DNA from 2 places in the Parvimonas micra genome. Region 1 is predicted to be linked to the other one. Evidence: a T-box and tRNA genes for the amino acid it is inferred to sense, from the RefSeq annotation. Region 1 holds a T-box; the other holds one or more tRNA genes.
The links. A T-box is a leader RNA that pairs with one kind of tRNA and senses whether it is charged. The one in region 1 lies ahead of WFJ11_RS05700 (proline--tRNA ligase), so its partner is inferred to be a tRNA-Pro.

Region 1 (12,838 bases):
CTGAATTTTTAAAAATTGATGATTTGAATAAATTTGGAGAAGAGGCTTTTGTAGGATTGATAGAATATGGAAAAAAACAAGAAGAAAAACCTGTTTTACTCCCAACACATGATAAATATGTTGAATTTATAGATGAATATTATGATGAATTGGAAAAATATTATTTAATCAGTCAAGCTAAAGGACTTAATTCAAAATTATTGGATAAATGGACTTTATATGATATTGCAAAAGAAAATGGAGTTAAAATTCCGGCAACAATTAATGCAAATGACGAAAATTTAGTTGAAAAAGTAAAAAATGAAGTAGGATTTCCTTGTATCATCAAGCCTGTTGATACTGTAGAATTTACTAAGATTTTTAGAAATAAAGTTTTTATCTGTAATAATGTTGAAGAAATGGAAAATGGAATAAAAAAATCGAAAGACAATAATATAGAAATCTTTATTCAAGAAATTGTTCCGGGTTTTGACGATTGTATGTTGACTTATGATTTTTATATTGATAAAAATGGAAAAACTACTCATTATATGACTGCTCAAAAACAAAGACAATGGCCGATAAACTTTGGAGCATCTTGTTTTACAATTCAAAAGTACAATCAAAAATTAATTGATATGTCAAAGCCTTTCCTAGAAAATATAGGATATAGAGGTTTTGGTGAAATAGAATATAAAAGACATGAAAAAACGGGAGAAATCTATCTGATAGAAATAAATGCAAGGACTACTAATTTTAACAATTTGATTTATAAAGTTGGAATTAATATGCCTTATATTGCATATCTTGATTTAACTGGAAATTTAAAAGAAAGTGATTGTAAGTATGTTGATTACGATACAAATTATGCTTTTATTTATGGTTTTGAAGATATGGTTGCAATTTGGCGTTATAAGAAAACAAAACAAGTTGGAATTTTGAAATCTTTAAAGATTTCATTTTCAAGCAAATGGGCTCCTGCAATTTTTGCTACTGATGATTTAAAACCTTGGTTTTTCTTTAATAAAATTCTATTGGGAAAAGTTTTTAGAAAAATATTTAGGAGGAAATAGTGTACAAATTAGGAGTTATCGGAGGTATGGGACCTTTAGCAACTGTTAAGTTCTACGATAAAGTCGTTTTAAATACTGAGGCGCATAATGACAATGAACATATTGATTTAATAGTGTTAAATCATTCAACAATGCCTGATAGAACAAGATGTATTATAGAAAATAAAGATACTGAATTTTTAAATGAAATTAAGAAAGATTTGGAAATTCTGAATAAAATTGGTGTAGATGTAGTTGCTATTCCTTGTAATACAAGTCATTATTTTTATGATGAATTTAAAAACTTCGCAAATTTAAAAATTATAAATATGATTGAAGAAACAATTTTAGAAATAAAAAGAAGAGGAATAAAAAAAGTCGCAGTCTTTGGAACACTTGGAACACTAAATTCAAAAGTTTATAATAAATATGCAGAAGAAAATGGAATAGAAGTAAAAGAATTGTCCATAGAAGATAAGAAAACTGTTATGGATATTATTTACAAGATTAAAGAAACAAATAATTTAGAGAATAAAGAATTTGTAGAAATTCTAAATAAATACTGTGATAACGAAACTATTGGAATAATAGCTTGTACTGAACTTAGTCTTTTGGATATATGTAAAAATATAAATACGATTGATGCTTTGGATGTTCTCGTAAATAAGAGTATTGAATACAGTGGAGCAAAGATTAAAAAATAAATGTGATTCTAATCATATATTCTCAAAAAAATAAAAAAAATTATAAAAAAACTTTATTTTTAAAATATTTGGGTATATAATGGTTGTGAATGATAAAATAATAGGAGGAATGAAAAATGAAAGATTTTAAAAGTTTAAATGTTTATTTATCAAACATCGCAGTTATGACAACTAAATTGCATAATTTGCATTGGAATGTAGAAGGAAGAAATTTCTATCAAACACATATTTTCACAGAAGGGTTATATGATAAATTCTTCGAATGGTATGATGAAGTTGCTGAAGCAATTAAAATGAGAGGTGGATTCCCATTTGCATCATTAAAAGAATATGTTGCTAATGCTACTGTTAAAGAATTAGAATCTAAGAAAGTAACAGTTGATGAAGTTAACGAAATAGTTATGAATGATTTAGCTGCTCTTAAAGAAGAAGCTACTAAAATTAGAGAAGAAGCTGATAATGATGGAGATTTCATAATTGTTTCAATGTTAGAAGATCAAATTGGAGAGCTAGAAAAGAATGTTTGGTTCTTAAGAGCTTCTAAACCATGTTGCAATAAATAATAATAAAAAAATTTAGGTTGAGTTTATACTCAACCTTTTTTTGTGAAATAATAAGATTATCAGTAACTCACCCGATGTAAAATATTGTGTAAGTAGAAGCGTATTATTTAGAATATAATTTTTTACAGTTGACTTTTTTTACTAAATCTAATATAATTTATTCATTAGATATTTAGTGATGATAAGAAATAGTAAATTATTTATGTATATTTAGAGAGAAGTTGTTTGGTGAAAAACTTTTATGCAGATAATTGAACCTATCTTGGAGCTTGTATTCAAAATACAGGGTTGTGCCTTATAGCTTTTGAGTATAAATTAGAGTGGTACCACGGCTTTCGTCTCTTGGAGATGATTGCCGTTTTTTTATTATAGAAGTTATTTTATAAAAATCATCACAAAAATTAATTTATAATTACGGAGGAAATTTATTATGAAAATGAAAAGATACTATATGCCAACACTTAGGGAAGATCCACAAGAGGCAGAAATTATAAGTCATAAATTGCTTTTAAGAGCAGGAATGATTAGAAAGAGTGCTGCAGGAATTTACTCCTATCTTCCTCTTGGTTACAGAGCAATTAGAAAAGTAGAAAATATTGTAAGAGAAGAAATGGACAGAATGGGTGGATATGAAATTTTAATGTCTGCACTTCAACCAAAAGAAATATGGGAAGAATCTGGAAGATGGCAAACTTTTGGACCAGAAATGTTTAAAGTTAAGGATAGAAATGAAAGAGAATTCTGTCTTGGACCTACTGCTGAAGAATATTTTACAACTTTGATAAGTGGAGAAATTAAAAGCTATAAACAATTACCTTTAAATATTTATCAAATTCAAACAAAATATCGAGATGAAAAAAGACCACGTTTTGGTATAAACAGAGCCAGAGAATTTTCAATGAAAGATGCTTATACTTTTGATGTAAGCCCTGAAATGATGATGGAATCTTATAAAGAAATGTGGAAAGCATATGAAAAAGTATTTAATAGATTAGGACTTAATTATAAAATTGTTGCCGGAGATGCAGGAGCAATGGGAGGTAACAGCTCACATGAATTTATTGCTCTTTCTGATGTTGGAGAAGGAGTTATTTGCTATTGTGATGAAAGTGGATATGCTGCTACAGACGAAAAAGCAGAAGTCATTTACAAAGTTGACGAAAGTGGAGATGAAGAGGAACTTGAATTGGTTTATACTCCAAATTGCAAGACAATAGAAGATGTTGCAAACTTTTTAAAACAAGATGCATCAAAATGTATTAAGGCGATAGATTTAATTGTAGCAGGAGAACCTATTATAGTATTTGTTCCAGGAGATAGAGAGCTTAATATGACAAAACTTTGTGCTTATCTTGGTGTTCCAGAACATGAAATTGAAATGATGGATGAAGAAACAATTTTAAAAATTGGATCATCAGCTGGATACACAGGACCAGTAAACTTGAAAGCAAGAAAGATTTTAGATAAGAGAGTTACTCTTATGAAAAATACTGTAGTTGGTGGGAATAAGGAAAATCATCACTATATAAATTGTAATTTTGGAAGAGATTTTGATGGAGAAATTGCAGAAGATTTACTTATGGTTCAAGAGGGAGATGTTTGTCCTATAAGTGGACATCCTTTGAAATTTGCAAGAGGGATAGAAGTTGGAAATATCTTCCAACTTGGAACAAAATATTCTAAGGCTTTAAATGCGACTTTCTTGGACGAAAATGGAGTTAGTCAATATTTCTGGATGGGAAGTCATGGAATAGGAATTACAAGAAGCATTACTGCGATTATTGAACAAAATAATGATGAAAAAGGAATTATTTGGCCAATCCAAGTTGCACCATATCATGCAATAGTTACAGTTGTAAATATTAATGATGAAGAACAAATGAAGCTTGGTGAAAAAATCCATGATGAATTGGAAGCTCAAGGTGTTGAAGTAATGCTTGATGATAGAAAGGAAAGAATAGGCGTCAAATTTAATGATAGAGATTTAATTGGTATTCCTTTAAGAATAACTGTTGGTAAAAAAGCTAACGAAAATATAATTGAATTTTCAACTAGAAAAGAGATGGAAAATGTTGAAATGTCTTCTGAAGATGTAATTAATAGAGTTGTAGAAGAAGTTAGAAAAATAAAATAATATTTTTAATACCACAATATGTGGTATTTTTTCTAATTGATTGTATCTTGTTTTTTTATTTAATTGGGTACCATATAAATAGTTAGTATTAAATTGTAAAAGGAGTTTTTATGGATAGTGATTTCAGTACAAAAATTCAAAAACAAAAAATAAGTCGCGAAAGACGAAAAGAATTAAAAAATAGATTAAAAAAAGAGTTAGGAGATAGAATGAGATTTGTCTATATAGCTTCTTTTTTGTCTTGGATTCAGTTCTTGATGAGAATTATTTCTTTTGGATTTATAGCAAAGGGATTTTCTAATTTATATAATAAAATAGATTTTAATCTTTTTGCTTATGTTGTAATTACAATCGGATTAAATATATTTGGTTTTTGGATTTCTATTTTTGCTAAGAGATATCAAGGTGTTGCATCTCAGTATGCAAGAAATAATTTAAAAGTTAAATTTTTTGATGCCTTTTCCAAAGGTAATGAGGAAGTTTTTAAAGGCTATTCAACAGCAGATGTACTTACAGTTGCATCTCAAGGGATTGACAGTTTAGATACTTTTTACAGTAATTATTTGACAACAACTTTAAGAACATATTTTAATTGTGCAACAATTTTATTGATTGCAGCTTTTATCTATCCTTTGGGTGGTTTGGTCTTTTTAGTTAGTATTCCTTTTATTCCTGTTTCAATAGTGTTAATACAAAAGCGTTCAGCAAAAATTATGCAACATTATTGGTCAACTTATATGGATGTAAGTAATTTGTTTATGGATGATTTAAAGGGATTGAATACTCTTTATTCTTATAGTGCAGATGCTATTTATGAGAAGAAATTTAATGAATCTGCTGAAAACTTTAGACTTTCCACTATGGAACTTTTGAAATTTCAACTTCAATCAGTAGGATATATGGACGGAGTTATGTATCTTGGAATTGCAATTTCAGGATTTTTAGCGGTTCTTTCAGTTTCAAAAGGCAATATGTCAATTTTTAATTTTATATTCTTTGTTTTGATTGCAACTGAATTTTTTACTCCAATTAGAGAATTGGGATATTGTATGCATTTACTTATGATGAATACTAAAATGGCAGATAGGATTTTTACTTTTTTAGATAGTGTAAAGGATGAAAATAAAACAGAAGTTTCAAATATCAATTTAGAAAGTATAGATAATATTGAATTTAAAAATTTATCTTTTTCGTATGACGATAGAAAGGTTTTAAATAATATTAATTTAAGTATCACTAAAGGTAATTTGTTTGCAATAGCAGGAGAAAGCGGACTTGGAAAGAGCACATTTGCAAAAATTTTGTTTAAAAATCTTGAGAATTATTCCGGTGAGATTTTGATAGACGGAAAATCTTTAAGAGATTTTTCAAAGTCAGATATAAATGCATTAGGTTTTTATGTATCTCCAGATTCTTATGTCTTTAATGAAAGCATTATGGATAATTTGAAAAAAGCTACAAAATTATCTGAACACGAAATTTTAGAATGGATTGAGGAGAAAAATATTTTAAAATTTGTAAAGACTTTGCCTGACGGTTTTAATACAATTATCGGAGAAAATGGAAGATTGATTTCTCCGGGGCAAAGGCAACAGATAATTTGTGTTAGAAGTTTGCTAGCAGATAGGAAAATTTACATTTTTGATGAAATGACATCAAGTGTTGATACCGAAAACGAAATAGCAATTTTGGATTTAATCAAAATGATTTCTAAAAATTCTATTGTTATGTTTATTTCTCATAAGATGAAGCAAGTTAATAAAGCAGATTTTGTTTTATTTATGAGGAAAGAAAAAAGTTGGGATTTTGGAAAACCGGAAGATTTATATAATTCAAATTATGAATATAAGATGTTATTGGATAAACAAAATGAAATGGAGGAAATTTTAAATGAAAGATAGTTTAAGATTAGTAGCTAGACTTATAAATTTTATGAAAAAATTACTCCCGGTAATTTTGTTAGCTGTATTTTTTGCAGTTTTTGGATTTTTAATTACTGTATATATTCCTGCAAAAATTATTTCATTAGGATTTGATGCGGTTAATGGGGAAAAGTTAAAAATAATATCTTTAATAATTTTAGTTGTTCTTGCAATTTCAAGAGGGCTTTTCAGATATGGAGAACATTATTTCGGACATTACGTTGCGTTTAAAGTTTTGGCAGATTTTAGAAGAGAAATTTTTTCAAAACTTAGACGACTTGCTCCATCAAAACTTGATTCTCAAGATAGTGGAGCTTTGTTGAAACTAATAGGCGAAGATGTTGAAGCTTTAGAAGTTTTCTTTGCTCATACTTTAGCACCTATTACAACAGGGACTATTGTTTCAATAATTTTAATTATTTATTATTTACAATATAATATACTTTTAGCTTTAATTGCAGTTATAGTGTATTTTACACTTGCTGTTATTATACCTAATATATTTTCAAACAAATTAAAACCACATCTTGAAGTTCAACAAAAATATAGAAAATCATATACTTCATATTTTTTGGAAAGTTTAAGAGGTATGAAAGATTTACTTCAACTTGGAGTTGAAAAAGAAAGATTTAAAAACTTATCAAAAGAAAGTCGAATTGTAAATAAAAAAGAAAGAAATGTTGCAAAATTAAATTTCTTACAATTTTCATACAGTTTTTTAACAATAGGTTTCGGAGTTTTAGCCTTTGCTTTTGTAGATTTTATACTTGTAAATAAAAATGTAATTAGTGTAAAAGGTGCAGTAATTACATTGGTAGTTTTTAGTTCATCATTTGCTCCATTTTTAGAACTTAGCAGACTTCCTTTAGGACTTGGACGTGCATTACAAGCAGCAAAACAAACTTTTAGTTTATTAGATGAAAATGAACCACTTGGAAATGACGGAAGTAAAGAAATTGAAAAAATAAATGAAATAAAATTTGAAAATGTTGATTTCTCTTATCCTAAGAGAGATAAGATGATTTTTGAAAATTTGAATTTGCTTTTTGAAGATGAAAAAATTGTAGGTCTTGTCGGCGAGAGTGGATCAGGGAAAAGTACATTGATGAAAATGGTTATGAAATGGTATATGGCAAAATCAGGAAAAATATTTCTAAATGAGGAAGATATTTTAAAAATAGATAGTAGAAAACTACAAGAAAAAATTGCTTATATTCCTCAATTTCCACAAATTTTTTCTCAAACAATCAGAGAAAATTTAGTTTTAGGAAATGATAAGATTACTGATGAAGAAATTTTAGAAATTGCTGAAAAATGTAGATTAAAGGATGTAATTTTATCAACTGAAAATGGACTTGATACTAAAATAAATTCTGAAAAAATTATTTTTTCAAGTGGAGAAATGCAAAGACTTGAACTTATGAGAGCATTATTAAAGAGGGCTGATGTTTATATTTTTGATGAGCCTACAAGCAATTTAGATACTTTAAATGAATCAATAATTTTGAATTTGATTAAAGAAAATTGTAAGGGAATGGTATTTTTGATCTCTCACAGAATGAGTACTGTATCATTTTCAGATATTGTGTATAGAGTAGAAAATGGTAAATGCTTTAAAATATAGCCTTGCAGATTAAGATGAAATATGTTATCATCATACTAAAAATATGAGGGGTAATATATGAAAATTAAATTTGTAAAATATACTTGGATTATAATAGGACTGATATTTTTTGCAATAGGAACTATTGGTGCTTTCTTACCAATATTGCCTACGTTTCCATTTTATATTGTAACATTATTTTGTTTTGCAAGAAGTTCTGAGAAATTGCATACTTGGTTTGTTGGAACCAAACTATACAAAAATAATATAGAAAAAATTGCAAATAGAAAAGGACTTCCACTAAGACAGAAAGTAAAGATTATAATATTTTTCACCTTGACAATGGGAATTGGATTTTATTTTATGAAAAATACAAAAATTGGACGAATTATATTAGGAATAGTTTGGGTTTTCCATGTCATATATTTTGTTTTTGGGATTAAGACAATAAAAAGTAATGAAAATGAAATAGAATATATAGAAGCTGATATGAATTAAGAAATTCATATCAGTTTTTTATTGTGAAACAACAAGGTTCCCGGGAACCCACCCGATGCGAAGCATCGTGGAAGGGTGGGGTTCTTATTGTTTAAAAAATTTTTTTAAAAAATTTAAAATTTTTTTGTTCTACTTATTGATATAAAAATAATTACAATGGATTTCAGAAGAAAAAATGGGTAAATATACTATATATAGTAGCTATATAGTTTGTTGACAATATATATTGTTGATGATATAATCTTACTATCGAGCATTTACGAAGTATTTTTGGAGGTAGTATATGATTAAAGTTATAAAAAGAAATGGTCAAGAAGTAGATTTTGATGCTAATAAAATTGCAATAGCGATAAATAAAGCTATGCATAGTAGTACAGGAGTATACGAAGAAGGATTGGCAGAAAAGATTGCATCAGAGATAGAAACTTTTGCAACAACAATCGGAAAGAAGATGAGTATATATGATATAGAAGATCATGTTTACTACAGCTTAATTAAATATGGAAATCCTGCAACCGCCAGAGCTTATGAAAACTATAAGGCTGTGCAAACTTTTAAAAGACTTAAAAATACTACTGACGAAAGTATTTTAGGTCTTCTGGATAAGACAAATTTGGATGTTATAAATGAAAATTCAAATAAAAATGCTATTCTTGCATCAACTCAAAGAGATTTGATTGCCGGAGAAGTTTCAAAGGATATAGCAAGAAGAATGTTAATTCCTGTGGATATTGTTCAGGCTCATGACGAAGGAGCTATACATCTTCACGATATGGACTATTTAATTCAACCTATGTTTAATTGCTGTCTAGTTAATATTGGAGATATGCTTGATAATGGAACAGTAATTAATGGTAAAATGGTTGAAACTCCAAAGTCTTTCCAAGTTGCTTGTACAGTTATGACTCAAATAATTGCACAAGTAGCATCAGGTCAATTTGGTGGTCAAAGCTTAAATGTTGCTCATCTAGGAAAGTATCTAAGAAGGAGCTATGAAAAACATTTAAAACTTGCAAAAGAAATTTTAACTGATGAAAAAGACATTGAAAATATTGCAAGAGCAATGACTAAGAAAGAATTGGAAGCAGGTATTCAAACTATTCAATACCAAATAAATACTTTGATGACTACAAATGGACAAAGTCCTTTTGTTACTCTTTTTATGTATGTTGAAGATGGTTTTGAATATGAAGATGAAGTTGCGCAAATTGTTGAGGAAATAATAAAACAAAGATTAGAAGGAATTAAAAACGAAAAAGGTGTTTATATCACACCTGCTTTCCCTAAATTGATTTATGTTTTAGATGAAAACAATGTAAGAGAAGATAGTAAGTACTATTATTTAACAAAACTTGCTGCAAAATGTACTGCAAAGAGAATGTATCCTGATTATATCTCTGCTAAAAAACTTAGAGAACATTATGAAGGAAATGTATTCGGACCTATGGGTTGTAGATCGTTCTTAGCGCCTTATAAAGATGAAAATGGAAACTATAAATTTGAAGGTAGATTTAATCAAGGTGTAGTAAGTTTGAATTTACCACAAATAGGAATTTTAAATACGGGAAATGAAGAAGGTTTCTTTGAAATGTTGGATAAAAGACTTGAAATTGTAAAAAAAGCACTTTTATTCAGAAATTCACTTCTTCAAAATGTAAAGAGCGATAATTCTCCTATTCATTGGCAATATGGAGCAATTGCTAGACTTAAAAAAGGTGAAAGTATTAAAAAATACCTTGAAAACGGATATTCAACTCTTTCTGTAGGATATATTGGATTATATGAAGCTACTATGTGTGTAAAAGGCGTTAGTCATACAACTGAAGAAGGAAAAGAATTTGCTCTTAAAGTTATGAGAAAAATAAAAGAAGCGGCTGACAGTTGGAGTGAAGAAACAGGAATGACATTTTCATTATATGGAACTCCTGCTGAAAGTTTAACTCACAGATTCTGTTCTATAGATAGAAAGAAATATGGAGAAATAAAGGATATAACAGATAAGGGATATTATACAAATAGTTATCATGTTGATGTTAGGGAAAATATTTCAGTTTTTGATAAATTCAGATTTGAAGAAGATTTCCAAAAATTGTCAACAGGAGGTTGTATTTCCTATGCGGAAATTCCTAATATGAACCATAATGTTGAAGCTGTTGAACAAATGATTAGGTTTATCTATGATAATATTCAATATGCTGAATTTAATACAAAATCAGATTATTGCCATGTTTGCGGATTTGATGGAGAAATAATCATAAACGAATATAATGAATGGGAATGTCCTCAATGTCATAATAAAGATAAGCAAAAAATGAATGTAACTAGAAGAACTTGTGGTTATCTTGGAGAAAACTTCTGGAATGAAGGAAGAACAAAAGAAATAAAGGCAAGAGTTCTTCATATATAGTGAGGGATTAAAATGAGATATGGTCAGATAAGATCTTATGATGTTGCAAATGGAGTTGGTATCAGAACTAGTATTTTCGTAACTGGCTGTACACATAATTGTAAAGATTGTTTTAATAAAAAATATATGGATTTCAATTTTGGAGAGCTTTGGACTAAAGAAACTACCAATTTAGTCATAGACTATTTGCGTGATAAAAATGTAGCGGGTCTTACCTTGCTTGGTGGAGAACCAATGCAAAACGCAAAAGAACTCCTTGAAATTGTAAGGGATATAAAAAAAAGTGTAAATAAAAATATTTGGATTTATTCGGGATATACCTTTGAGGAAATTCTTGAAGATGATGACAGATTTGAGCTTTTAAAAGAATGTGATGTTTTAGTTGATGGAAGATTTGATTATAGATTAAAAGACTTAACTTTGAAATTTCGAGGTTCTTCAAACCAAAGAATTATAGACATAAAAAAGACAATTGAAACCGGAAATATTGTATTGTTTATGGAGTAAATATGTTAGAGAAAAAAATATTGAATATTTCAAAAATAGAAAATACAGATAAATATGATAGAAAAAAAGTCGGATATCTTTCAGGAATGATAGGAACATTTTTAAACGTTACTTTGGGAGTATCAAAATTTGTAATTGGAATTTTAGCAAATTCAGTTTCAATAACGGCTGATGCAGTAAATAATTTCTCAGATGCAATTTATTCCTTTGCAACAGTTTTAGGCTTCAAATTTTCTTCTGCACCTCCGGATAAGGATCATCCTTATGGACATGGAAGAGTTGAATATATAACTACCTTAATAATCTCAATGATGGTTATGATTGTAGGAGTTCAGTTTGCAAAGACATCTATCGAAAGAATTATAAATCCTGAAAAAATTATAATGGGTAAAATAGGAATTGCTTTTTTAGTAATTTCTATTTTTGTAAAACTTTGGATGAGTTTATTCAATAGAAAACTATCTAAAGCAATAGATTCAAGTATTCTGAAGGCTACATCAATTGACTGTTTGAGTGATGTTTTTACAACTTCAGTTGTTTTAATTGCAATGATTTTTGCTAACTATACTACTTTTCCGGTTGATGGAGTTGTAGGCCTAATAGTTTCTGCATTTATTCTATTCTCCGGTTTCTCTTTGGCAAAGGAAACAATTAGCCAACTTATTGGAGAGGCACCAAGTGTAGAATTGATAAAGTCAGTTTTGACAGATATTGAAAAGCACAAAGAAATTTTGGGAATACACAATTACACTTTTCATAGATATGGACATCTTAAAACAATTGCAACTGTTGATGTTGAAGTTGATTCGGAAATGAGTTTAATCAAAGCTCATAATCTTATGAGTTTGATTGAAAAAGAAATTTATGAAAAATATGAAATTGTATTGGTAATACATGTTGAACCGGTAGGGGGAAACTTTACTGAAAGAGAAATTGAATTAAAAGAAATTACTGAAAATTGGAAAAATCAGTTTAGTTATATAAAATCAATGCATGACTTTGCAATTTACAAACAGGGAGATAAGTACTTTGTAGGATTGCAATTAGCATTAGACGGAAACAAATTGGATAAAAATTTTGACGAAAATAGTTTAAAATCAGAGCTTGAAGAACTGATAAAAAATTATGATGAAGAATTAAAAACTTCAATAACAATTTTATATGAATACTTTTAAAATAGCACTTCGGTGCTATTTTTTGTATAAGTTGACGAGTAGGTAATTTTTTTATATAATCAGGGTAGCAATTTATTTGGAGAAAATTTATGAAAAATTTAGTATTACCTTTTATTAGAAAAAATATTTTTAAAATTTTGATTTATAATATTTGTTTTATAGTTGCATATTTTTTAGATGCTTATTATTTTGGATATATTTTTTCTTTAGTCGAAAATAAAATATATAGTTATAATAAATTTATCTTTATTATCCTTTTTTTGTTTGCTATAATTATATTTTCTAAAATTATAT
Region 2 (12,838 bases), 440 kb from region 1:
ATAGAAAATTCTATGGATAGTACATTTGTAGAAAATCTTTTGAAAAATAATTCAAAAAAAATAAAAATAGTTGGAATAGCGTCTCCAAATAGTGACGAAAGTACACTCATTTTAAAACCTGGTATTTGGTATACGGATGACTTAGAAACAAATTTAAGAAAAATATCAAAAGAAAGTGAAGTTGTAAAGGCACAAAAAGAAAGCCCAGATGTTAATGTTTTAACAAATACTCCTTTTGGAGAAAAAATCAAACAAAATTTAGACTTTGCAAAGTTGTTTTCGATAGATCAGAAAAAACTGTTTGAAGCTTTTAAAATAGATATTTCTAAATTAAATTTTGATGCTAATTCAATGAAAAATATTGATTTTTCAAAATATTTAAATACTAGTTCAGATGTTGATTTTTTTAAAAATTTAGATATAAAACTCGATTCGGATAAATTAATTGGATTAATAAGTAATATTCTAAAAGGATATTTAGATTATTCTTCTAAAGATCCTTCGACTAATTATAGCGAATTGTCTAGCTCATTTTATGAATTTATGAAAACAGATTCTGCTAAAAATATTCTAAAAGAATTTTTTTCTAAGATGATTTCTAAAAATAGTGGAACTTTAATCACAAATGAAAAGATAACTGAAATAATGAAATCCATTATGTCAGGATATCCTGAATTTGCAAAAAAGAACAACTACACAGATCCTAATAAATTTAATCAATATTTACTAGAGTATTTGAAAAGTCCAGAAGCGAGAGAAAAAGTTTCAGCTGAAACTAGAAAGCTATTAAATTCTTTGAGAGAAAATTTAAAAATAGATAATAAAGATATATCAGAATTAGCAGAAGCTTTATCAAATGGATATTTGAAATATGCTAAAGAAAATAACAAGCCTGATCCATCTAAATTAAAAGATTCTTTTAATTCTTATATTGCAACTGATGAAGCAAAAAATATGATTTCTTCGGGAGTGAATGACTTAATAAAAGGTAGTTTAAAAGGAAATCAAAATTCTTCACAAAGTTTTGTGGAAAATTTGATGAAAAATATATCAACTGCAATAGCCGATAATATTAAAAATGTTCTAACATCTTCTATGAAAAATTTACCACAGGCAATATCCATAGATCCAAGTAAATTCGGAAATGCCTTTTCAATGAATTTAAATGAAGAAGAAATAAAATCTTTTATTATGGCTATGGCTAATAGTAATGAAAGTTCGTATGAGAATAATATGAAATTATTTAACTATGCGGAAGATAATGATATTTCTAAAATTAGTATATATCCTAAAGATTTTGAAGCTAAAAAATCAATAATTTCTTTGTTAGATAGCTATAATGAGATGAGGAAAAACAATTTCGAAGAGGATAAAATGATAACCTATACAGATTTAGTTGGAGCAATACTTTCTTCCGTAACTACAATTATAAATGTAATAAGTTATGTATTAATTGCTTTCGTATCCATATCGCTTATTGTTTCTTCAATTATGATTGGGGTTATAACCTATATAAGTGTGCTCGAAAGAAAGAAAGAGATTGGAATTTTAAGATCTATTGGGGCTTCGAAGAAAAATATATCACAAGTCTTTAATGCGGAAACTGGAATAATAGGCTTGTTCGCAGGACTACTTGGAGTTGGAATAACATATTTATTACTAATACCGATAAATATTGTAATAAGAAAAGTTACTGAAATGCCGAATATAACGGCTTATTTATCCGTTCCGCAGGCTATAACCTTAATCTTAATTAGTATGATTTTGACTTTAATTGGTGGATTTATTCCTTCAAAGAGCGCTGCAAAACAAAATCCAGTTGAAGCTTTAAGAACAGAATAATAAAATTAGTATAAAACTAAGGAGATTATCCTTAGTTTTTTTTATATTCCATTGTTTTAATAATTTATATAAAAATACTTTTGCTTTTAAAATTGATTAAAAATTTGATTTTTAGACTATATTTATTGTATAAAAATAAATTTTTTTGATAAATTATTAAGACAACGATATTTTTAGTGACAAACAAGATTAATATACGATTAGAAGATTTATTGTTTTAAAAAAGATTTTGTGATTTTTGCTTTATTATTATAATACTATTTGAATTATTTATACTCTTATACCTTGTAAAAATATTAATTTTTTTAATATAAGGTGTTGTAAAGTAATTAAAATTGATGTATAATACATCTGGATGGTAAAAATTTTACTCAGTTATTTTGAAAGGAGATTGAATAATGAAAAGGATTTTAATGACAGGAGCACTTGGACAAATCGGTACAGAATTGGCTCTTTATTTGGGGGACATTTATGGAAGAGAAAATATCTTAGCTACAGATTGCTCAGATGCAAACAAAGCGGCTATCGAAGATATTCGTTTTGAAACATTAGACGTTACTGATCCAAAAAGAATGTTTGAATTAGCTAAAGAATTTAAAGCTGATACTATAGTAAATTTAGCAGCAATACTTTCTGCTAGAGGAGAAAGTATGCCACAATTAACTTGGAAGGTTAATGTTGACGGAGTTGTAAATACTTTAGAAGTTGCAAGAGAATTAAATGCAAAAGTATTTGTACCTTCATCAATAGCAGCATTTGGAGCAGGAACTCCACTTGATAATACACCACAAGTTACTATTCAAAGACCTAATACTATGTATGGAGTAACAAAAGTTTCAGGAGAACTTTTATGCGATTACTATTTTAATAAATTTGGAGTTGACGTAAGAGGAGTTCGTTATCCAGGAATTATTTCTTATAAAACATTACCTGGTGCAGGAACAACTGACTATGCAGTTCATATTTATTATGAAGCAATTAAAAATAAAGCTTACACTTCTTATATAGGTAAAGGAACTCAAATGGATATGCTTTATATGCCAGATGCACTTAAAGCAGTTGTTGATTTAATGGAAGCTGATCCTTCAAAACTTAAAGACAGAAATGCTTTCAATATTACAGCTATGAGTTTAACTCCAGAAATTTTAGAAGAAAGCATTAAAAAATATATGCCTGAATTTAAATTAAGCTACGATGTAGATCCAATCAGACAAGCTATAGCTGAAAGCTGGCCAAATTCATTAGATGACTCTGCAGCAAGAGAACAATGGGGTTGGAAACCAAGCTTTGATTTGGATAAGATGACAGTAGATATGTTAGAAAACTTAAGTAAAAAATTAAAATAGTTATAGATAGGAGAATAAAGATATGAGTATTCATGATTTAAAATTTTTACAAGAAAAAGTTAATAAGTTAAAAGAAGACGGAGTTTACCGTAAATTACCTGTATTAAATGGAAAGAATTCATCAACAATTGTTCTTGATGGAAAAGAAATGGTAAATTTATCTGCAAACAACTATTTAGGACTTGCTAATAATCCAGTTTTAAAGAAAAAAGCTCAAGAAGCTATTGAAAAATATGGTGTAGGTGCTGGTGCAGTAAGAACTATCATCGGAAATATGGATTTACACGAAGAATTGGAAAAGAAATTAGCAACTTTCAAAAAATCTCCAAGAGCATTTATATTCCAATCAGGTTATGATTGTAATATAGGAACTATCCAAGCAATTACAGAAAAAGGTGATTTAATTATCTCTGATGAATTAAACCACGCTTCAATTATAGACGGTATTAGAATGACTAAAGCTGATAAAGCAGTTTTCAAACACAGTGATATGGAAGATCTTGAAAGAGTTTTAGTTGAAGCTCAAGGAAAATATAAAACAATCTTAATTATTACTGACGGTGTTTTCTCAATGGACGGAGACCTTGCAAAATTACCTGAAATTGTAAAATTAGCTGAAAAATATAATGCTTTAACTTATGTTGATGACGCTCATGGTTCAGGAGTAATGGGAAGCCACGGAAGAGGAACTGTAGATCATTTCGGGTTACATGATAAAGTTGACTTTGTTATCGGAACTCTTTCAAAAGCAATCGGAGTTAAAGGTGGATATGTTGCTTGTAACGAAGTTGCTTACGAATGGTTAAACCATAGAGCAAGACCAGTTCTATTTAGTACAACTTTATCTCCTGGAGATACTGCAGCTTGTATCGCATCTGTTGAAACTTTAATCGAATCAGATGAATTACAAAAGAAACTTTGGGATAATGCTAAATACTTTAAAGAACAATTAGGGAAATTAGGATTTAACACTGGTCATTCAGAAACTCCAATTACTCCAGTAATTATCGGAGATGAAGCTAAGACTATGGAATTTTCTAAAAAATTAAGAGAATACGGAGTATTCGGTTCAGCTATAGTATTCCCAACTGTACCAAGAGGAACAGGAAGAATTCGTTGTATGATTTCTGCAGCTCATAGTAAAGAAGAATTAGACAAAGCTGTAAAAGCATTCGAATTAGCTGGAAAAGATATGGGAATTCTTTAAGATTAAGCTTAGAAAATAGAGAAAAATAAAAAAATATTAAAGAGGAGAAAATTTCTCCTCTTTTTTAACTTCATTTAAGTTTTTGTCGATATAATGTTAGCAGTTGATAGATGAAACAATAGAAAATACAATTCTACTATTAACTGCAAAATTTATTTTTTGAATATATTTTTAAAAAATAAAAAATTTTTTAAAAAATTTTTTTCTTTAAGCTTACTTTAAGGTTGACAGTTTAAAATATATTCAAGATAATAAATGATATTAAAAAAGAGGTGATTTATTATGGACGATAAAAGAGATAATATCTTCGATGAAAATGAAAATAATATAAAAAATGAAGAACATAAAGAAGAAACTTCAAGACAAAATGAAAATAATTTAAATGAAACGCAAAAATTGTTCAATGAAGAAGATATAAATAACTCAATCGATGAGGATTATGGAGAATATACTGAAGATCCATATGATTATTATAAACAACAAGAAATTTATGATGAACCATATATGGAAGATTCAAATACGCAAGATAAAAAATTTGAATCTTATGTTGATGGTATTGTTCAAAAAGAATTTGAAAAAGAAAAAAAGCTAATAGATTTAAATCTTTTTCAAAATTCTTATTAGCTATAATTTTAGCTAGTGCAATAAGTATAAGTGGAACTAGTTTCTACTTAAAGAGTAATAGTGGAAAGTCACTTTTAAATAATTCTTCAAATGATAAAGAAGCGACTGCAACAACTATTAATACTTCTGAAAATCCAAATGTTGAAAAAGCAGTTGCACAAAAATCAATGCAATCAGTTGTAGGTATAACAACTGTTGGGGTTTCTGAAGATATGTTTTCCACTCAAAAACAAACAAAGGGACTTGGTTCAGGGGTTATAGTAAGTAAAGATGGTTACATTTTAACAAATAACCACGTTGTTGACCCTTCAAAAACAAAATCTGTAACAGTAATACTAAGCGACGGAACTAAAAGAGAAGCCAAAGTCTTATGGAGTGACAAAACTTTAGACTTAGCAGTTATCAAGATAGATCCAAGCGGTCTTAATTTAAAACCAGTTGAATTTGGGGACAGTTCTCAAGTTTCAATAGGTGATAAAGCTATAGCAATTGGTAATCCACTTGGTATAAATTTAAAATCAACTTTAACTTCTGGTTATATTTCAGGAAAAGATAGAGTTATTACTTTACAAGATGGATCTACTATGGAAGGTTTATTCCAAACAGATGCAGCAATAAACCCAGGAAATAGTGGTGGTGGATTATTTAATGATAAAGGACAACTTATCGGAATAAATACAGCAAAAGCTGGTAATAGTGACGGAATCGGATTTGCAATTCCTTCGAATTTGGCAAAACCTATTTTGGAACAAATAATTAAAAACGGTAAGTTCGAAAGTGTAACACTAGGTATAAAAGGTATAGATGTTTCACGATATAATGTCTTAGGACAAACAAAATTACCTGTTGACTCAGGTGTATATATTCATGAAGTTCTATCAGGTTCTCCAGCAGAATCTGCAGGACTAAAACCGAAAGATATTATTACTAAAGTTGGAGATACTAAAGTTACATCTAACTCAAGTTTAAAAGCAGCTTTATTGAACTACAAGATAGGTGATAAAGTTAAACTTGAAGTTTATAGAGATGGAAAAGCAACTACAATAGAAGTTAAATTTGAAAAATTTAATCTAGAAAATAGTAGTAATGACAGTAAGAACAACAATAGTAAAAAATATAACAAGAATTTTAACGGAAATAATTTCGGTAACGACAATGAAGACGGTAGCGATAATTATGACGGAAATGATGATAATTAATTAGCATATTAGTAGAGATTTTTTTATAAATCCTCCGTAAAAATAAATAAATGCAAAAAAAGCTATGAATTATATTCATAGCTTTTTTTGTTACTCTATTTAAGAGTAGTATTTATAAATTATTTGTAAATATTTTCTTTAGACAGTTTAAATTCATAATTATCATCTTCATCAATTATTGTTTCATCATCAACAAATGAAAGTTTGTATTCTAACTTATTTGCTGTTAAATATTTTTTATCACCTTTTTTTACTATTTTAGGATTATCAAATGAAGTGGCATTTTCTTTTTTGATTTTATCTTTAGCCTTATTAACATCATCAGGAGTTGAATTTGGATTTATTTTGCTTGGTTCTCCTGAATATATAAGAACTTTTTCGGTAATTACAATTTCTCCGCCATTTTTACCAACAAATTTTTTTCCATAATAATTTTTAACTTCATTATTCCCCGTACAAGCAGTTAAAAGTAAAATCATAAAACATAATAATACTTTACTAATTTTTTTCATACTTTACCTCCAATTAAATAATATAATATGTAAATAGATAGAATCTAAAATTTTAAATAATCTCCATTCTTGTACCTACTAGGGTAAAAATAAAACATACTGCCCTCCAAAATCTTTTTTACAATATTAAACTAAATTGATTTCTCAATACTATATTATCAAAAAAAAAAATAAAGTCAATATATATTTGAATAAATGTAAATTTTATAAAAAATTAATGAAGTATATTTATTATTCCCAAGTTATCCACATTTTTTGTGGATAACTGTAGTAAATTGTGGATTTAAGTTGAAAGTTGGACTGTATTTATGATATAATATATCGTTGAGTTATAAAAAAGAACTAAAATATAACTCATAATATGTCGTGATGTTTAATGTATAGTTTGTTTTTGTCTTTTTCTTTCGGAACTAACGTTAAGGTTCACGATAAAAGAAAGGGAAAAATATGATAGAAAATTTTAATGATTTTAATTTGTCGAAGGAAGTTTTAAAAGCCGTTGTTGAAATGGGCTTTGAAGAACCTTCTCCAATTCAAAAACAAGCAATTCCGACTATGTTAAACAACGAGGATATAATCGGTCAAGCACAAACGGGAACAGGAAAGACAGCATCGTTCGGTATTCCTATAGTAGAAAAAGTAAATAAAAACAGTAAGACAACTCAGGCTATGGTACTATGTCCAACAAGAGAATTGTCAATTCAAGTTGCAGAAGAAATTTCGAAACTTGCAAAGTATAAGGGAGTAACAGTTGTTCCAATCTATGGAGGTCAACCTATAGAAAGACAAATCCGTTCTCTAAAAATGGGAGTTCAAGTTATTGTCGGAACTCCAGGACGTGTTATAGACCATATTAAGAGAAAAACTTTAAAAACTGAAAATATTAAAACTTTTGTATTGGACGAAGCGGATGAAATGTTTGATATGGGCTTTAGAGAAGATATTGAAAAAATTATAGGCTTTTTACCTTATGAAAGACAAACAACTTTCTTCTCTGCTACAATGGATCATGAAATGATGGATTTTGCTGCAAGATACCAAAGCGAACCAAGACTTATAAAAGTCGTACCAAAGGAATTAACAGTTCCAAAGGTAACTCAATACTATTTTGCACTTAAGCATAATATGAAACTTGAAATTCTATCCCGTATTTTAGATGTTCAAAATCCAAAACTTACAGTAGTTTTTTGTAATACTAAAAAAATGGTTGATGACTTAACTGCAGGGCTTCAATCTCGTGGATATTTTGCGGATGGACTTCATGGAGATTTAAAACAAATCCAAAGAGATGGGGTAATGAATAAATTTAGAAATTCCACAATAGATATCTTGGTTGCGACAGATGTTGCTGCTCGTGGAATAGATGTTGACGATGTAGATTTAGTTATAAATTACGATATGCCTCAAGATGTGGAATACTATGTTCACAGAATAGGTAGAACTGCAAGAGCAGGTAGAGAGGGAACTGCAATAAGTTTTGTTTCTCCAAGGGAAATGAATACTTTATCTCAAATTCAAAAATACACAAAAACTAAAATAGAAAAAAGAGATATGCCAACTCTTAAAGACTTGATTAAAAGACATGAAGAAAGATTTATGGAAGACATCAAGGAAGAAATCAATAAAAATGAACATACAAAAGAGTTAAATCTTATAAATATTCTAATGAGTGAAGACTATTCTCCGATTGATATAGCTGCTTGTCTTTTAAAACATTATAATGAGAATAATAAACTTAACAATCACGAAGAGCTTATAGACGTGGATATTAAGAAGAATAAGAAAAAGGGAAATGACAAGACTTCTATTTCAAACAAGGCTGGAAAGTCAAATGTTACTGAAAAGAATTCCGGAAGAATTTATATTAACATTGGTTCAAGAAAGGGAGTTTCTCAAAGACATATAGTTTCTGCACTTTGTAATGATGCGAATATAAGCGCAAGAGATATTGGAGATATCGAAATTTTTGAAAAGTTCAGTTTTGTAAATATTCATAAAAACGCACTTAAAGATGCAGTAAATAACCTAAATAATGCTCATATTAAGGGCTTTAAGGTTTTAGTTGAACTTGCGAACAAAAAGGAAGACTCTTCAAAATTTTCTGCAAAATCTAAAGATAAGAAAAATAAAAAGGATAAAAAAGACAAAAAGGTTGAAAAATCTAAACGTGATAAAAAGAGAAGATAATTTTTCAAGAAAATTAAGGTAAATTTTATGGAATTTTGTAAATATAAAAAAGATTTGAATTTTTCATACACAATGGGAGCTTTCCCAACGATTGAGCTTTTACAGTCAAAAAATTACAAGATTATATCAGTTTTGGTACATTCAAAATATGACGACAAAGCAGGTCTTGAAAAAATTTGTGATGAAAAAGGAATTAATTTAATTTATAATGATAAAATTGTAAATAAACTTCAAAACAAAGAAAACACATTTGTTATTGGAGTTTTTGAAAAAAACTTTGCAAAGATAAAAAAAGACAATCACATACTATTATGTGAGCCGAGAGATAAGGGAAATTTAGGGACAATTTTACGAACTGCATTGGGTTTCGGATTTAAAAATATTGCAATAATAGACGGTTGTGATATTTTTGATCCTAAAACTGTTAGAGCTTCAATGGGAGCAATCTTTAAAATGAATGTAGAAATTTTTAAAAATTTTGAAGACTACAAAAAAACTTTTGAAGAAAATAATATTTACTCTTTCATTTTAAATAAGGATTCAGTGTCTCTAAAAAATGTAGAGATTAAAAAGCCTTTTACATTGATGTTCGGAAACGAATCACATGGACTTGAAAACTTTGACTTAAGTGGAACAACTTCCGTATTCATAGAACAGAGCGAAGACATAGATAGCTTTAATTTACCAATTGCAAGTTCAATAGCAATGTATAAATTTATGGAAAAAGAATAAAAAATATAAGTAAAAAGCAGGGGAAATCCCTGCTTTTTTGATACATTGACTCCTGAAATCTCATAGCATAAAAATTAACAATATTTGAAGTTTATTTACTGTTCACGTTTATCTGCTAATCGAAGTTATTTCTTTATACGTCATTTCGAGCGAAGTCGAGAAATCTCATAGTTTTGCTTGCAAACAAGCAAAACTAAATGTATCGAAGATACATACAATGTAAAAGACTTATTTATTAAAAGTCTTTAAGATAATTTCATATGAATTATATAAATATTATAGTTTTTATACAAGTCCTTTACAGGACTTACTATTATTTGTAAACAAATAATAGTAGTGGGATCTTTCGACTTCGCTCAAGATGACGTGTTGGTGGCTTTTCTTCTCAAAATGCTATGACGTGAAATATTTCGTTTTATATATGATATTTAATAAACCATATTGTTTTACCAAAGTAAAAAAGCAGGGAAGTCCCTGCTTTTTTGTCTTAGTATGGATGCATTTAAGCATTAATAAAGTTTTCTAACTTTTCTTTTAATTCGTCAAATTCAAATCCACCTTTAATAGCAATCATTTCAAGAGTTGCAATATCTTTCATCATTGCAAATAATTCTGGATTATCAAGATTTGAATATTCTGGACTTAAAGTCTTTAAGAAGTTTTTAACTTCTGGATATTTTTCAACTAATTCACCAATTTTTGTACTTTTTTCTAATTTCATAGTATTTCTCCTTTTCTCTAATCAATTTAATAATTTTATATATGATTTATTTTTTATGTTAATAATATTATAGCATAATTTGTATTGAAAATCTGTTGCATTTGAAACAAAAGAAAAAATTTTTAAAATTTTTTACATAAAAAAAAATTCCTATGAGTAAAACCCATAGGAATTGGTCGGGGTGAGAAGATTCGAACTCCCGGCCCCATGGTCCCAAACCACGTGCGCTACCAAACTGCGCTACACCCCGATACGATTACCTAAATATTATATAACTTTTATTATACTTTGTCAACACTTTTTTTGAAAATTTTTGTGTTAAGAAGTCATTTTTAGAGTGTTATTATACTATATAGGTTAAATCGTAAATTTAATTATTCTTTTGATGTAAATTTTTTATATCTTCTGCTGTAGGTTTATCAAATAGAAAAGTCTTTACAACTGCTAAAGTCTCTCTAACATTTGAAGCTATAACTGCCCCAAATGGAGTCTTTGCTGGAACAGTCCTTGCTAAAATTCCAAATCTATAAAGAATAAGTTTTGCCCTAAATAAATGATAGTCTGAAGAGATTACCATTATTTCTGATGGCTTTTTATCTAGCTTTTCTAATGCAAATTTTACATTTTCAAAAGTATTCTTGCTTTTTGTTTCAACGATAAGTCTTTCTTTATTAATTCCTTTTTCTACTAAATATTTTTGCATAAATTCTGCTTCAGAAAGTTCATTATTTTTTTCTTTTCCTCCACATAAAACAGCTTTTGCAGTCTTATGTTTATTTAAATATTCTACAGTAGTATCTAGTCTATTAATCAATGTTTTTGAAAGTTTTCCATTATTTGCCTCAGCTCCAAGCACTAAGACATAATTTTCATAAGTATCTATTTCATTCTTTTTAGAATGATAGATTAAAGATTGAATTAAGACGACTAAACACAAGCATAAGAATAGAAAAAATTTAAAAAGTTTTTTCATATTTACCTCCTATATGTGAGTTTCTAGCTGTTTGACAAATGCCTCTAGATAAGTTTGTTCTTCCTTTGAAAATCTATTAAAAATAGGGGAGTCTATATCCAAAACTCCAAAAAGTTTTTCGTTTTTAAAAATAGGAATAACAATCTCTGAATTACTTTTTCCATCGCAGGCAATGTGTCCTTCAAAATTATGAACATTTTCAACATTCAAAGTCTTTTTAAGACTTGCACTTGTTCCACAAACCCCTTCTCCGTTTTGTATTCTAACACAGGCAGGAAGCCCCTGAAAAGGTCCAAGAACTAGAGTGTTTGTCTTTTCATCTAAAAGATAAAATCCGACCCAATTAATTTTTTCTAAAAAGAAATTTAATAGGGCAGAAGCGTTTGATAAATTAGCTATTGTATTTTCTTCGCTATTGCATAATTCATACAAATCTTTTATTAAATAAGAGTATTGTTCTCCCAAGCTACCTTCGTATTTAATTTGATTAAACATTAATACCTCCATGTTGTCAAAATATTTCTAAATCAAGTCTGATAAATTATTCATATTAAATTCTTTTAATAAGTCTTTTATTCCTGTTTTTATCTCATCTCTTTCAAAATCATGTTCATTTAAAAATTTAGAATCTTTTTCGTTGAGATATGAGTAAAAAAGGAGACCTATTAACAAACTATCTTGAGTTTTATATTTCAACATTTTAAATAAAGAATCTTCAGCTTCATTTATATTTCCATTGTCGATTTTTGATTTTAAATTTTTTAAAATTTCCTTGCTTTCTTCTAATTTTAATAGTTTTTCAGGCGAAGAACTTTTGTCGATTTTAAAGACAAATTCTAAAATCATACTTATCCATTCTTCAATTTTTCTCATTATATAATCATTTTTTAACATATTTTCTCCTAATCAATTACTTCAAGATATGATAGGTAAAAGTATGCAGTTGAGCATATTAACCCCAAGTTTAAAAATATCCATAAACCTGTAGTTTTTGCATATCTTGAAAAATAAGCGCCTATTGCTCCAACTATCTGTGGGAAAAAGAATCCTAAGTATCCAATATAATTTGGTAGGTGAATTCCTTGTTCTGTTTTGAAGGATTTTACATATAGTAATAGAACTGATTCTACTACGGCGCCAATTAAAAAAAGTATTGTTGATAAATTTTCTTTTTTCATATTAAAACTCCATAAACCAATATAAAATACATTATATGTTCAAGATTAAATGTAATCAAGAAAAGAATTAAACTTATTATAGAGTAAATTTTATTAGAGTTACTCGTAAAATACATTGATAATCCAAGTAAAATTAAAGTTATAGGTTGTAAAGCCAATAAAATTTTTACATTTAAGTTTGAAAAGTGAACTGTAACACCCCAGAAAGCTGTGATGCAAAATGAAATCAAAGATAGTGTAAAAACTATTTTTGGTAAATTTTTATTTGATACCATATTGACCTCCTTATTTATATTAATAAGTAAGTTTTTTCTCCT

Region 2: it encodes a tRNA-Pro, which carries the amino acid that the T-box ahead of WFJ11_RS05700 (proline--tRNA ligase) is inferred to sense. The anticodon was not compared.

Annotation. Positions count from the first base shown of each region.
Region 1 is NZ_CP148048.1:1,172,590-1,185,427, reverse strand. Features, by position in the region: gene WFJ11_RS05715 (D-alanine--D-alanine ligase) at 1-1,052, shown strand, start outside; gene WFJ11_RS05710 (aspartate/glutamate racemase family protein) at 1,052-1,735, shown strand; gene WFJ11_RS05705 (DNA starvation/stationary phase protection protein) at 1,852-2,298, shown strand; T-box leader at 2,468-2,644, shown strand; gene WFJ11_RS05700 (proline--tRNA ligase) at 2,729-4,432, shown strand; gene WFJ11_RS05695 (ABC transporter ATP-binding protein/permease) at 4,543-6,333, shown strand; gene WFJ11_RS05690 (ABC transporter ATP-binding protein) at 6,323-7,978, shown strand; gene WFJ11_RS05685 (YbaN family protein) at 8,036-8,455, shown strand; gene nrdD (anaerobic ribonucleoside-triphosphate reductase) at 8,739-10,862, shown strand; gene nrdG (anaerobic ribonucleoside-triphosphate reductase activating protein) at 10,875-11,369, shown strand; gene WFJ11_RS05670 (cation diffusion facilitator family transporter) at 11,372-12,544, shown strand; gene WFJ11_RS05665 (ATP-binding cassette domain-containing protein) at 12,634-12,838, shown strand, end outside.
Region 2 is NZ_CP148048.1:63,475-76,312, forward strand. Features, by position in the region: gene WFJ11_RS00265 (ATP-binding cassette domain-containing protein) at 1-1,842, shown strand, start outside; gene WFJ11_RS00270 (NAD-dependent epimerase/dehydratase family protein) at 2,241-3,188, shown strand; gene WFJ11_RS00275 (glycine C-acetyltransferase) at 3,211-4,395, shown strand; gene WFJ11_RS00280 (hypothetical protein) at 4,678-5,019, shown strand; gene WFJ11_RS00285 (hypothetical protein) at 5,063-5,242, opposite strand; gene WFJ11_RS00290 (S1C family serine protease) at 5,232-6,218, shown strand; gene WFJ11_RS00295 (hypothetical protein) at 6,338-6,730, opposite strand; gene WFJ11_RS00300 (DEAD/DEAH box helicase) at 7,178-8,917, shown strand; gene WFJ11_RS00305 (TrmH family RNA methyltransferase) at 8,945-9,649, shown strand; gene WFJ11_RS00310 (DUF1858 domain-containing protein) at 10,152-10,370, opposite strand; tRNA gene WFJ11_RS00315 (tRNA-Pro) at 10,544-10,620, opposite strand; gene WFJ11_RS00320 (YdcF family protein) at 10,741-11,343, opposite strand; gene WFJ11_RS00325 (GAF domain-containing protein) at 11,353-11,838, opposite strand; gene WFJ11_RS00330 (DUF6483 family protein) at 11,866-12,237, opposite strand; gene WFJ11_RS00335 (hypothetical protein) at 12,246-12,521, opposite strand; gene WFJ11_RS00340 (hypothetical protein) at 12,518-12,796, opposite strand; gene WFJ11_RS00345 (hypothetical protein) at 12,837-12,838, opposite strand, start outside.